One region of the Bacillus sp. LR_5 genome, then DNA from elsewhere that is predicted to be linked to it. Evidence: riboswitches for the same ligand, from Rfam matches in the RefSeq annotation. Region 1 holds a riboswitch; each other region holds the start of a gene.
The links. Region 1 has a riboswitch for thiamine pyrophosphate ahead of RAC86_RS12270 (acetylornithine deacetylase). Riboswitches for the same ligand answer to the same signal wherever they lie in the genome.
Positions count from the first base shown of each region.

Region 2: it holds a riboswitch for thiamine pyrophosphate, as region 1 does, so the genes downstream of both, thiU (HMP/thiamine ABC transporter substrate-binding protein ThiU) here and RAC86_RS12270 (acetylornithine deacetylase) in region 1, are expected to answer to the same signal.
Region 3: it holds a riboswitch for thiamine pyrophosphate, as region 1 does, so the genes downstream of both, thiC (phosphomethylpyrimidine synthase ThiC) here and RAC86_RS12270 (acetylornithine deacetylase) in region 1, are expected to answer to the same signal.
Region 4: it holds a riboswitch for thiamine pyrophosphate, as region 1 does, so the genes downstream of both, tenA (thiaminase II) here and RAC86_RS12270 (acetylornithine deacetylase) in region 1, are expected to answer to the same signal.

Region 1 is NZ_JAVAXX010000046.1:8,723-10,925, reverse strand. It holds gene RAC86_RS12270 (acetylornithine deacetylase) at 41-1,321, opposite strand; TPP riboswitch at 1,409-1,510, opposite strand; gene RAC86_RS12265 (ABC transporter ATP-binding protein) at 1,523-2,203, opposite strand, start outside.
Region 2 is NZ_JAVAXX010000216.1:3,205-5,407, reverse strand. It holds gene ykoG (two-component system response regulator YkoG) at 1-509, opposite strand, end outside; TPP riboswitch at 611-723, shown strand; gene thiU (HMP/thiamine ABC transporter substrate-binding protein ThiU) at 820-1,422, shown strand; gene RAC86_RS28250 (ECF transporter S component) at 1,424-2,023, shown strand; gene RAC86_RS28245 (ABC transporter ATP-binding protein) at 2,010-2,203, shown strand, end outside.
Region 3 is NZ_JAVAXX010000235.1:1,579-3,781, reverse strand. It holds gene thiC (phosphomethylpyrimidine synthase ThiC) at 1-1,150, opposite strand, end outside; TPP riboswitch at 1,283-1,390, opposite strand; partial or broken gene RAC86_RS29365 (Type 1 glutamine amidotransferase-like domain-containing protein) at 1,459-2,152, opposite strand.
Region 4 is NZ_JAVAXX010000002.1:4,253-6,455, reverse strand. It holds gene tenI (thiazole tautomerase TenI) at 1-154, opposite strand, end outside; gene tenA (thiaminase II) at 132-839, opposite strand; TPP riboswitch at 921-1,029, opposite strand; gene RAC86_RS00815 (monovalent cation:proton antiporter family protein) at 1,091-2,203, opposite strand, start outside.

The DNA of each region.
Region 1 (2,203 bases):
GGGCGGGCTGAACCTTGTCAGCAAGAAAAAATTTTCATGGTCACTGTTCTTTTTTACAGCTGCACCAGCCGATGATAAAATTGAGCATAATTTTCGTATAATCTACCAGCTGCTCAATCGATACCTCCTCGTTCACGGAGTGTGCATTGTGAAGATCTCCAGGTCCGTAAATCACGCTTGGAATGCCGGCATTATACAGCCATCCTCCGTCTGTAACGGATTGAGAAACGTCAATAACCGGACGCTCCCGTTTCACTTTCTGATGAGACGCTGTAAGCGCTGAGACGCCTGGGTGGCCAGGGTCAACTTCCAGTGCCGGAAAAATTTCTCCTCTGTCTTCAATCATAGATGAGCCTCCCCACTTGAAGACAGGGCGGTTTTCCCTAAGCCAAATATCACTGTCACTCAGCCGGTTAATGTAATCTTCTATTTCCGCTGCCACTTGTTCATGGGTTTCATTCGGGTAAAAATGGACTGTGATCCACAGCCGGCACTCGTCAGCTATAAAAGCCGCATGTCTGCCGCCTTCTATGACAGCCGGGTTAATCGTATTTGTGCCTGGTTTAAAACCGGGATAACGTTTCATGATAGACCAGTGGCGCTCCAGTTCCCCGAGCCCCGCAATGATTTTTGCCATTTTTTCAATTGCGCTTGCTCCGAATGTTCCTCCGCCTGCATGAATCATATTCCGCCTCGTCCCATCATGAAACGTTTGACTGCTTTTGATTTCAATCCAGCCTGTAATGACACCGCCTTGACCTTGAATATGCATATCGCTCGTATCCGCGACAACTGCAAAATCAGCATGATAGCCCCTCTTGCAGCATTCAAGCGTGCCGGCTTCTCCGACTTCCTCCCCGATAACCGATTGCAGAATCAAATCACCGGGAAGTTCAATGTCGGCTTCACGAATCAATTTCACCGCAAACAGCACACACGCCATTCCGCCTTTCATATCAGAAGCGCCTCGCCCGATTAAGAGACCGTTTTTTTCAATTGGATGAAACGGATCATGCTCCCACTCCTCATCCTCTTTTACCTCTGCCACATCTACATGGCCATTGATGATCAAGCTATGATAATCTGCTGAATCTGTTCCCTTTAGTAGACCTACAACATTGGGATCTCCTGGGTACACGTCCCATTTATCGATCGAGAATCCCATTTCATTTAAAAACCCAGCAATCCAGGACTGAATGCCGTCGGTATTTCTTGCAGGCGGAGCAGGTGTTTTATAGGACATCAGCGTTTTTGCTAGCTGAATAAGCTCCTCCTTTTGATCTTCCACCTTTGTTAACAGAGAGTCTATTTGTTGATTCAATGTGATCCGCTCCTATTCTTTAAAATCAAAAAAGCCGTTTCAAATGTTATGAAACGGCTTAATAAAAACAAACAGAGTCCTATGTACTCCGTTTTTTCACCGCTTCCCTCCGCTGGCATGATCCAGATCAGGTCAAAAGGGTTAAGACAAAGTCTCTCTCAGCTTCGCAAAGCACCCCTAGGATGAATCGATATGTGTTTGTCAGGCATTCGTTATCGGCTCGGCTCTTGTTAAAAACGGCCGATCCTGATTCCATAATACATGGATTGGCGTATCAAAAAAAGCGGAAAGTATTTGATCAGTAAGCATTTCCTTTATTTCTCCCGATTTAAAGACCTCTCCCTGTTTTAACAAAAGGGCTTTGTCAAAGATCGGCAAAATTTCTTCCGCATGATGAGTCACGTAAAGGATCGATGGCGCATTTTCTTTATTTGCAATGTATGTAATCGTGTCTAACAGCTTTTCCCGGGCAATAAAATCCAGTCCTGTGACCGGTTCGTCCAGTATCAGCAGCTCCGGATCAGCCATTAGCGCTCTTGCAATCAAGGCTCTTTGTTTTTCTCCTTGAGAAAGGGTTTCATAGCGGCGGTCGGCATATTCAATTGCTCCCAAGTCCTCTAACAAACCAATCGCTTTTTCCCTGATTTCTGCACTTGGTGTTTCATATAATCCAATCGAAGCGTAAGCTCCGCTCAAAGCAATTTCAAATGCCGAATCTGCCGGATAAAATTTTTGCTGAAGAGCCGCTGAGACGAGGCCAATTTTCCGTCTAAGTTTCTCCCCAAGCTCCGTTTTACCAAATTCATGGCCAAGCACCTGCATCTCGCCCGATGTTGGAAAATAATAAGAGCAAAGCATATTTAACAGCGCTGTCTTTCCAGC
Region 2 (2,203 bases), on a different contig from region 1:
TGCTTTAGCATATAGACGAGTAGATCAAATTCCCGCGGCGTTAATTCCACCTCTTTGTCTCCGCGTCTCACTTCACGGGTTTTTTCGTTCACCCGCAAATCGTCATATGTAAGAAAGGTGCCGATATCTTCCGTTTTTGTTCCATTTTGCCGCAGCGCCGCCCTGATTCTCGCAAGTAATTCCTCGATTTCAAACGGCTTGGTGACATAGTCATTCGCACCGATATCCAGACCTGTTACCTTATCAGGAATGCTGTCTCGCGCCGTTAATAATATGACCGGTGTCTGCGAATCCGTTTTTCTCAAGCGGCGCAGCACTTCCAGTCCGCTAAGCCCCGGCAGCATGACATCAAGAAGCACCAAGGAATGCCCGCCTTCCGCGGCCGCCTCAAGACCTTCTGTTCCATTGTGTTTAATGGTCACGCCGTATCCTTCATATTCCAATTCAAGCTGCAGAACCCTGGCGATTTTTTCTTCATCTTCCACAATTAATATGTGTCCTTTGTCCAAATGTGATCATCCTCTCCTGTCCCTATATGAAAAAAATGATTTCGTTGTTTACAAAATGATTCTTATCATCTATTATGATGTCAAAATAAAAAATTGTATACGGAAAGCACTAGGGGTGCTGTTTTGGCTGAGATAAAGCGCGAAAGAAACGCGCTTTGATCCCTTATGACCCGATCTGGATAATACCAGCGTGGGGAAGTGCAGGTTGACCGAATGGTGTATTTTTTTGTGCGCTTAATCGATCTATGACTGCATATTCCCTTAGGATATGCAGTTTTTTATTTTACCAAAAAAACAGGAGGTCGGAGAAATGGAACATATTTGCGGTACAAGCAGAATCGCCGGTTTTCGCTTCTCTTTATATCCGATGACGGATGATTTTATCAGTGTGATCAAGTCTGCGCTGAAAAAAACAGATACATCCAAGGTTTGGACGAAAACCGACCATATCAGCACGGTGTTACGCGGATCGATTGATCATGTATTCGATGCTGCAAAAGCCATTTACCTTCATGCAGCAAACAGCGAAAAACACATCGTCATGAACGGCACGTTTTCCATTGGATGCCCGGGTGACACACAGGGGGATACATATCTTTCCAAAGGCGATAAGCGTGTCAATGAAGATGCTGTCCGAGGCTTGAAGGCGGAAGCGCCGTGCCAATTTGCCCTTTATCCAATGAACGAGCCGGATTATATGGGATTGATTATGAAGGCTGTCGACATTGCAAAAGCCCAAGGCACTTTCGTACAGAGTGTCCATTACGCGAGCGAGCTTGACGGGGATGCGCATGACGTATTCAGCACATTGGAAGCCGTTTTCCGCATGGCCGAGCAGCAAACAAACCATATCACCATGACTGTGAATCTTTCGGCTAACAGTCCATCAAGAAAAAACAGAAAGCAGGGATAAAATGAAAAGCTGGAAAGTAAAAGAAATTGTCATCATGTCCGTTATCAGTATCGTATTTGCCGTTGTTTATTTATTATTTACACATTTCGGAAACGTGCTTGCAGGTATGTTTGGGCCAATCGCCTATGAACCGATTTACGGCATTTGGTTTATCGTTTCTGTGATCGCCGCGTACATGATTCAAAAACCGGGTGCGGCGCTCGTTTCTGAAATCATTGCCGCTCTCGTTGAGTGCCTGCTGGGAAATCCGTCTGGCCCGATGGTCATCGTGATTGGCATTGTTCAAGGGCTCGGGGCTGAGGCTGTATTTCTTGCAACACGCTGGAAAGCATACTCTCTCCCTATCCTTATGCTGGCCGGTATGGGGTCTTCAGTAGCCAGCTTTTTCTATGATCTCTTTGTTTCTGGCTATGCAGCCTATTCACCAGGTTATCTGCTCATTATGCTTGTGATCCGCCTCATTTCCGGCGCGCTTTTGGCGGGGCTTCTCGGAAAAGCTGTCAGCGACTCTCTCGCTTATACAGGTGTGTTAAACGGAATGGCACTCGGAAAGGAACTGAAAAAGAAAAGGAAGCGGGCGTCAGAACATGCAAGCCTTTGATGAGCTTCTGACGGTTGAGCAGCTCAGCTTCTCTTATGAAGAAGACGAGAAACCGGTTTTTCAAGACATTTCGTTTGAGCTTCAAAAAGGAGAATGTGTTTTATTATTAGGACCGAGCGGATGCGGTAAAAGCTCGCTCGCCCTTTGTTTAAAAGGTCTATATCCGGAGGCTTGCGACGG
Region 3 (2,203 bases), on a different contig from region 1:
GCTTCCAGGCAATTTGCGTCAGTTCTCCGAGGGTCTCTAATTCAGCAAATTGCGCTTCGTCATTGGCATCAGCGATTGATCCGGGACGAAGCCCGTCCCCAAGAGAAAAAGCAATATCATACGTTTTCATGATTTCACAGATTTCTTCAAAATGAGTATACAAAAAGCTTTCCTGATGATGGGCCAGACACCACTGTGCCATAATCGCTCCCCCGCGTGACACAATTCCTGTTGTCCGTTTGGCGGTTAGCGGGACATACCGCAGCAAAACACCCGCGTGAATCGTAAAATAATCCACTCCCTGCTCTGCCTGCTCGATCAGCGTATCACGGTAAATCTCCCACGTTAAATCCTCCGCTACGCCGTTTACTTTTTCAAGCGCCTGATAAATCGGAACAGTTCCCACAGGCACAGGGCAATTGCGAATAATCCATTCACGCGTCGTATGAATATCTTTACCGGTAGATAGATCCATCATCGTATCCGCTCCCCAGCGGATGGCCCACGTCATTTTTTCCACTTCTTCTTCAATTGATGACGTAACCGCTGAATTCCCGATATTCGCATTAATCTTCACATGGAAATTCCGGCCAATAATCATCGGTTCACTTTCAGGGTGATTAATATTTGAAGGAATGATCGCCCGGCCGCTTGCTACCTCACCTCTGACAAATTCGGGAGATACATGCTCGCGAATGGCGATAAACTCCATCTCAGGTGTAATGATCCCCTTTTTGGCATAATGCATTTGGGTGACATTTTGACCCGCTTTCGCCCGCAGCGGTTTCCGCTTTAGTTCTGGGTAGCTTTTGTTTGGGATTGCCTTTTTATAACCGTTATCTTCTGGTTTTATAGTCCGTCCTTCATATTCTTCCACATCGTTACGCTCTGTGATCCATTTTTGGCGGAGCGGCTTTAATCCTTCTTGAATATTAATGGTCACATCAGGGTCAGTATACGGTCCGCTTGTATCATAGACACGCACAGGCGCGTTTTCCTCTTCGCCGAACGATCCTGTCGTCGGACTTAAGGCGATTTCCCTCATCGGCACTTGGATGTCCGAGGAAGAACCCTCCACGTATACTTTCTTACTCCCCGAAAAACTCGACATAATGGAAATGTTGGCTTGCTGCACTGAATCGTTTTGCATCATTGATCCTTCCCCTCTCTTCTTTTGAAAGGACAAAATCAAGCCCATAACCAGCACAAAAAACCGGATTCAAGTGAATGAACCCGGTTACAGTCAGAAAGAAACATATTATTGCCCAGCACGACAATAATAAAAACAATTCCTCTACTTCCCCACGCTGGTACGAACCAGATCAGGTCCAAAGGGTTAAGAAGCTTACCTTCTCTCTCAGCCCGAAAACGGGCACCCCCAGTAACTATTGATTTCGGACTCATCTTAACATAAAACCAATCGAAAAAAAAGAGGAATATAGAAAATATTCAGCTAATTCAACCCAAATATTTGACCCGCAGCGGGATTTCAAAAATCTCATGTTCACCCCTCATCACCCGATATGCCTTTGCACCCGGTCTTGAACTCACAGTCTGAAACAGCTGATCATTTATGAAATGGAGAGCCGCTCCATCGTCCGCCGCATAGCCATCGCACAAGAATTCGTTAGATATCAACTGATGGTATATCGGCCTCCGGTTCTTTTCACCGTCATAATGAGGACAAAAGCTCCCTTGCAAAAAACCTAAACTTTTCATACTTGTCAGCGGTCCTGCCGAATCTGTCACTCCTTCTTCAAACCAGCAGATCGCACCGGCACTTAATCCAGCTAAAATCACCCCGTTCTTCCATGCCTCTCTGAGAATAAGATCCAGCCCCCATTCCTTCCACAGCACAAGCATATTCCGCGTATTTCCCCCGCCAACATAAATCACGTCCTTTTCCATAACAAAAGAAATGAAGTCTGTTGTCGGCGGCTTAAATAAGGATAAATGAGACGGCACACAATCCAGTGTTTGAAAAGCATGATAAAACCGCTGAATATAGTTTTGGGAATCACCGCTCGCCGTCGGCAAAAAACAAATGCGAGGCGACTTCCGTCCCGATTGATTGATGATATATTGATCGAGGGACAAATTTTCCGGTTCCATCGAAAAACCCCCCGCCGCCCATCGCAATAATCTGTTTCATCATCCCACTCCCCGAAAAAATTTGTTAATCATTATAGCATTTTGTATAAAT
Region 4 (2,203 bases), on a different contig from region 1:
CTTCGGAAATAAGCCCGAGCAGTTTCAAAATGTCGGCCGCCGATTTTGACCGTTCCCGAATGTGTATAAAATCAACTTCATTCCGAATAGCTATGATGGCTCTCGCTAACTCTTCAACCGGCTTGCAGTCATCAGTTATGGCGTGAAGCTCCAAATTCCTCCACCTCTTTTATGCCGCGGTCGGACCAGCCTTCTTTTCGATAGGCCATTCCCCAAAATTGATATTCATAGAAGCTGGAAATAACAAAATTCTCTTTCATCTTGGCGCGCACTTCATCCGTGCTGTTTTCCGCCAGCTCATCAAACCGATTGATTTGCTCTTCGACCTGCTGTCTGAACCAGTCACCGCCGTATGTGCCGATCCACTTCTGATAAATCGGATGCCCCGGATCACAATGCAGCAATTTCTCACCTACCTCGTAATAAAGCCAGTAGCATGGCAGCAGGGCAGCTAAGATCTCAGCAAAATTCCCGCTCAAAACCGAACGGTACATATGGGATGTATAAGAGTATGCCGTAGGAGACGGCTTAAACGCCTTACGCTCTTCCTCACTGATTTCCAACAGCTCCGCAAACTCGCGATGAAGCGCCATTTCCGCCTCATATGTACCTTGGGCGTGGCTTGCCATCCGTCCCGTTGTATAAAGGTCCTTCGCATAAGCGGCGCCAAACGATTGCACCTTCGCAAAATGCGTTAAATAATAAGAATCCTGAAGCACGTAGTATTTAAAACGGTCAATCGGAAGCGTTCCATCACCGATTCCCTGAACGAACGGATGGACAAAACTCCCCTCCCACCATTCTGCGGCTGCACTGCGGCATTCTTCTGAAAACTTCACACGTCATTCCCCCTGTCTGATAAATAAAAAAACCACTTTCCCGCAAGGAAAAGTGGTTTGGAATTGGCATAGTAAAATAACACAAATACCGCTCCACTTCCCTACGCAGGTCTGAACCTGTTCAAGTTATGAGGGTCTAAAAGTCACACTTTTATCTCAGCCCTTATGAAGGACACCCCTAGTGGTTATACGAATACATATTGAATTGTTCTGCACCTCTATATTAACACGAATCCCTATTTGGTCAAGGTTTATCCTTCTAATGTTTTCTTAAGCTCCGTTACGTACCCGCGAGATCCGGTAACAATTAAGCGGTCTCCCAGTTTCAGCCTTGTGTCCCCATGTGGAACGATGCTATCCACACCTCTGAAAATCCTGACAAAGATGACGTCGCCTGTTAAAGGGAATTCCCGCAAAATCACACCGTCGTAAGTGCTGTTTTCCATATTAATTTGATACAGCGAAGACTCCTGGTTCGTGAGAAGCCTCATGACTCCAGGCGCTTCTATCAGAGCGCGAAGCAGTGTTTTTGTTGACAACAAAATAGAAAAGATGCTGATTCCCTGCTCCTTCAGAGCTGCTTCATTCTCCGGTGATCCTACGCTGGCAATGATTCTTTCTGTGCCTTTTTCTTTTGCAAGTAATGCAATGTCCGCATTCATGTCTTCATTCCCTGTCGCAACAACGAGGATATCCGTATCAAAAATGCCGAGTGACTCAAGCGTCTCGTGTTCATAGTCAGAAATCGTTTCGACAGTAAATACTGATTCTGACAGCTTTTCCTCCGCATTCTCTTGGTATACGTGTACAACACGCACATCATACTCTTCCTCCGGCAGTTCAAGAGTAACAGGCAATGTCATTTGGTTTGCACCGATAAACGTAATCGTCTTTTTCTCCTCCGGCTGCTCCTCCCGTTTGTACAATTTTTTAAAGAAGACCGGCGAAAAAATACTGGCAATGACGGCTACTAACGTCAGCGCTCCTGACATATTTGCGCTGATCACGTGAAGCTGCTGACCGATTGTCGCAGCGGCAATCACGAGCGAAAGCGTTGATGTCAGCAGGAAACCAGATGCCAAAACAGTTCGGTTATCATACCACTTCTTCAAGTACAGGACAGGAATGATTTTGCTGACTAACAACGCCAGAAGCAGAAGCGGAATCATGATTAATATTTTCGGATCTTGGAAAAGGGTCCATATATCCAGCTTCACACCGACCATCACAAAGAAAATCGGAATTAAGAACCCGTAGCCGAATGAATCCAGCTGCTGAACAAGTTCTTTGTTTGGTGAAAGAAGGGAAACGAGAACCCCTGCTAAGAAAGCGCCGAGAATATTTTCTGCCCCAAGTGATTCAGA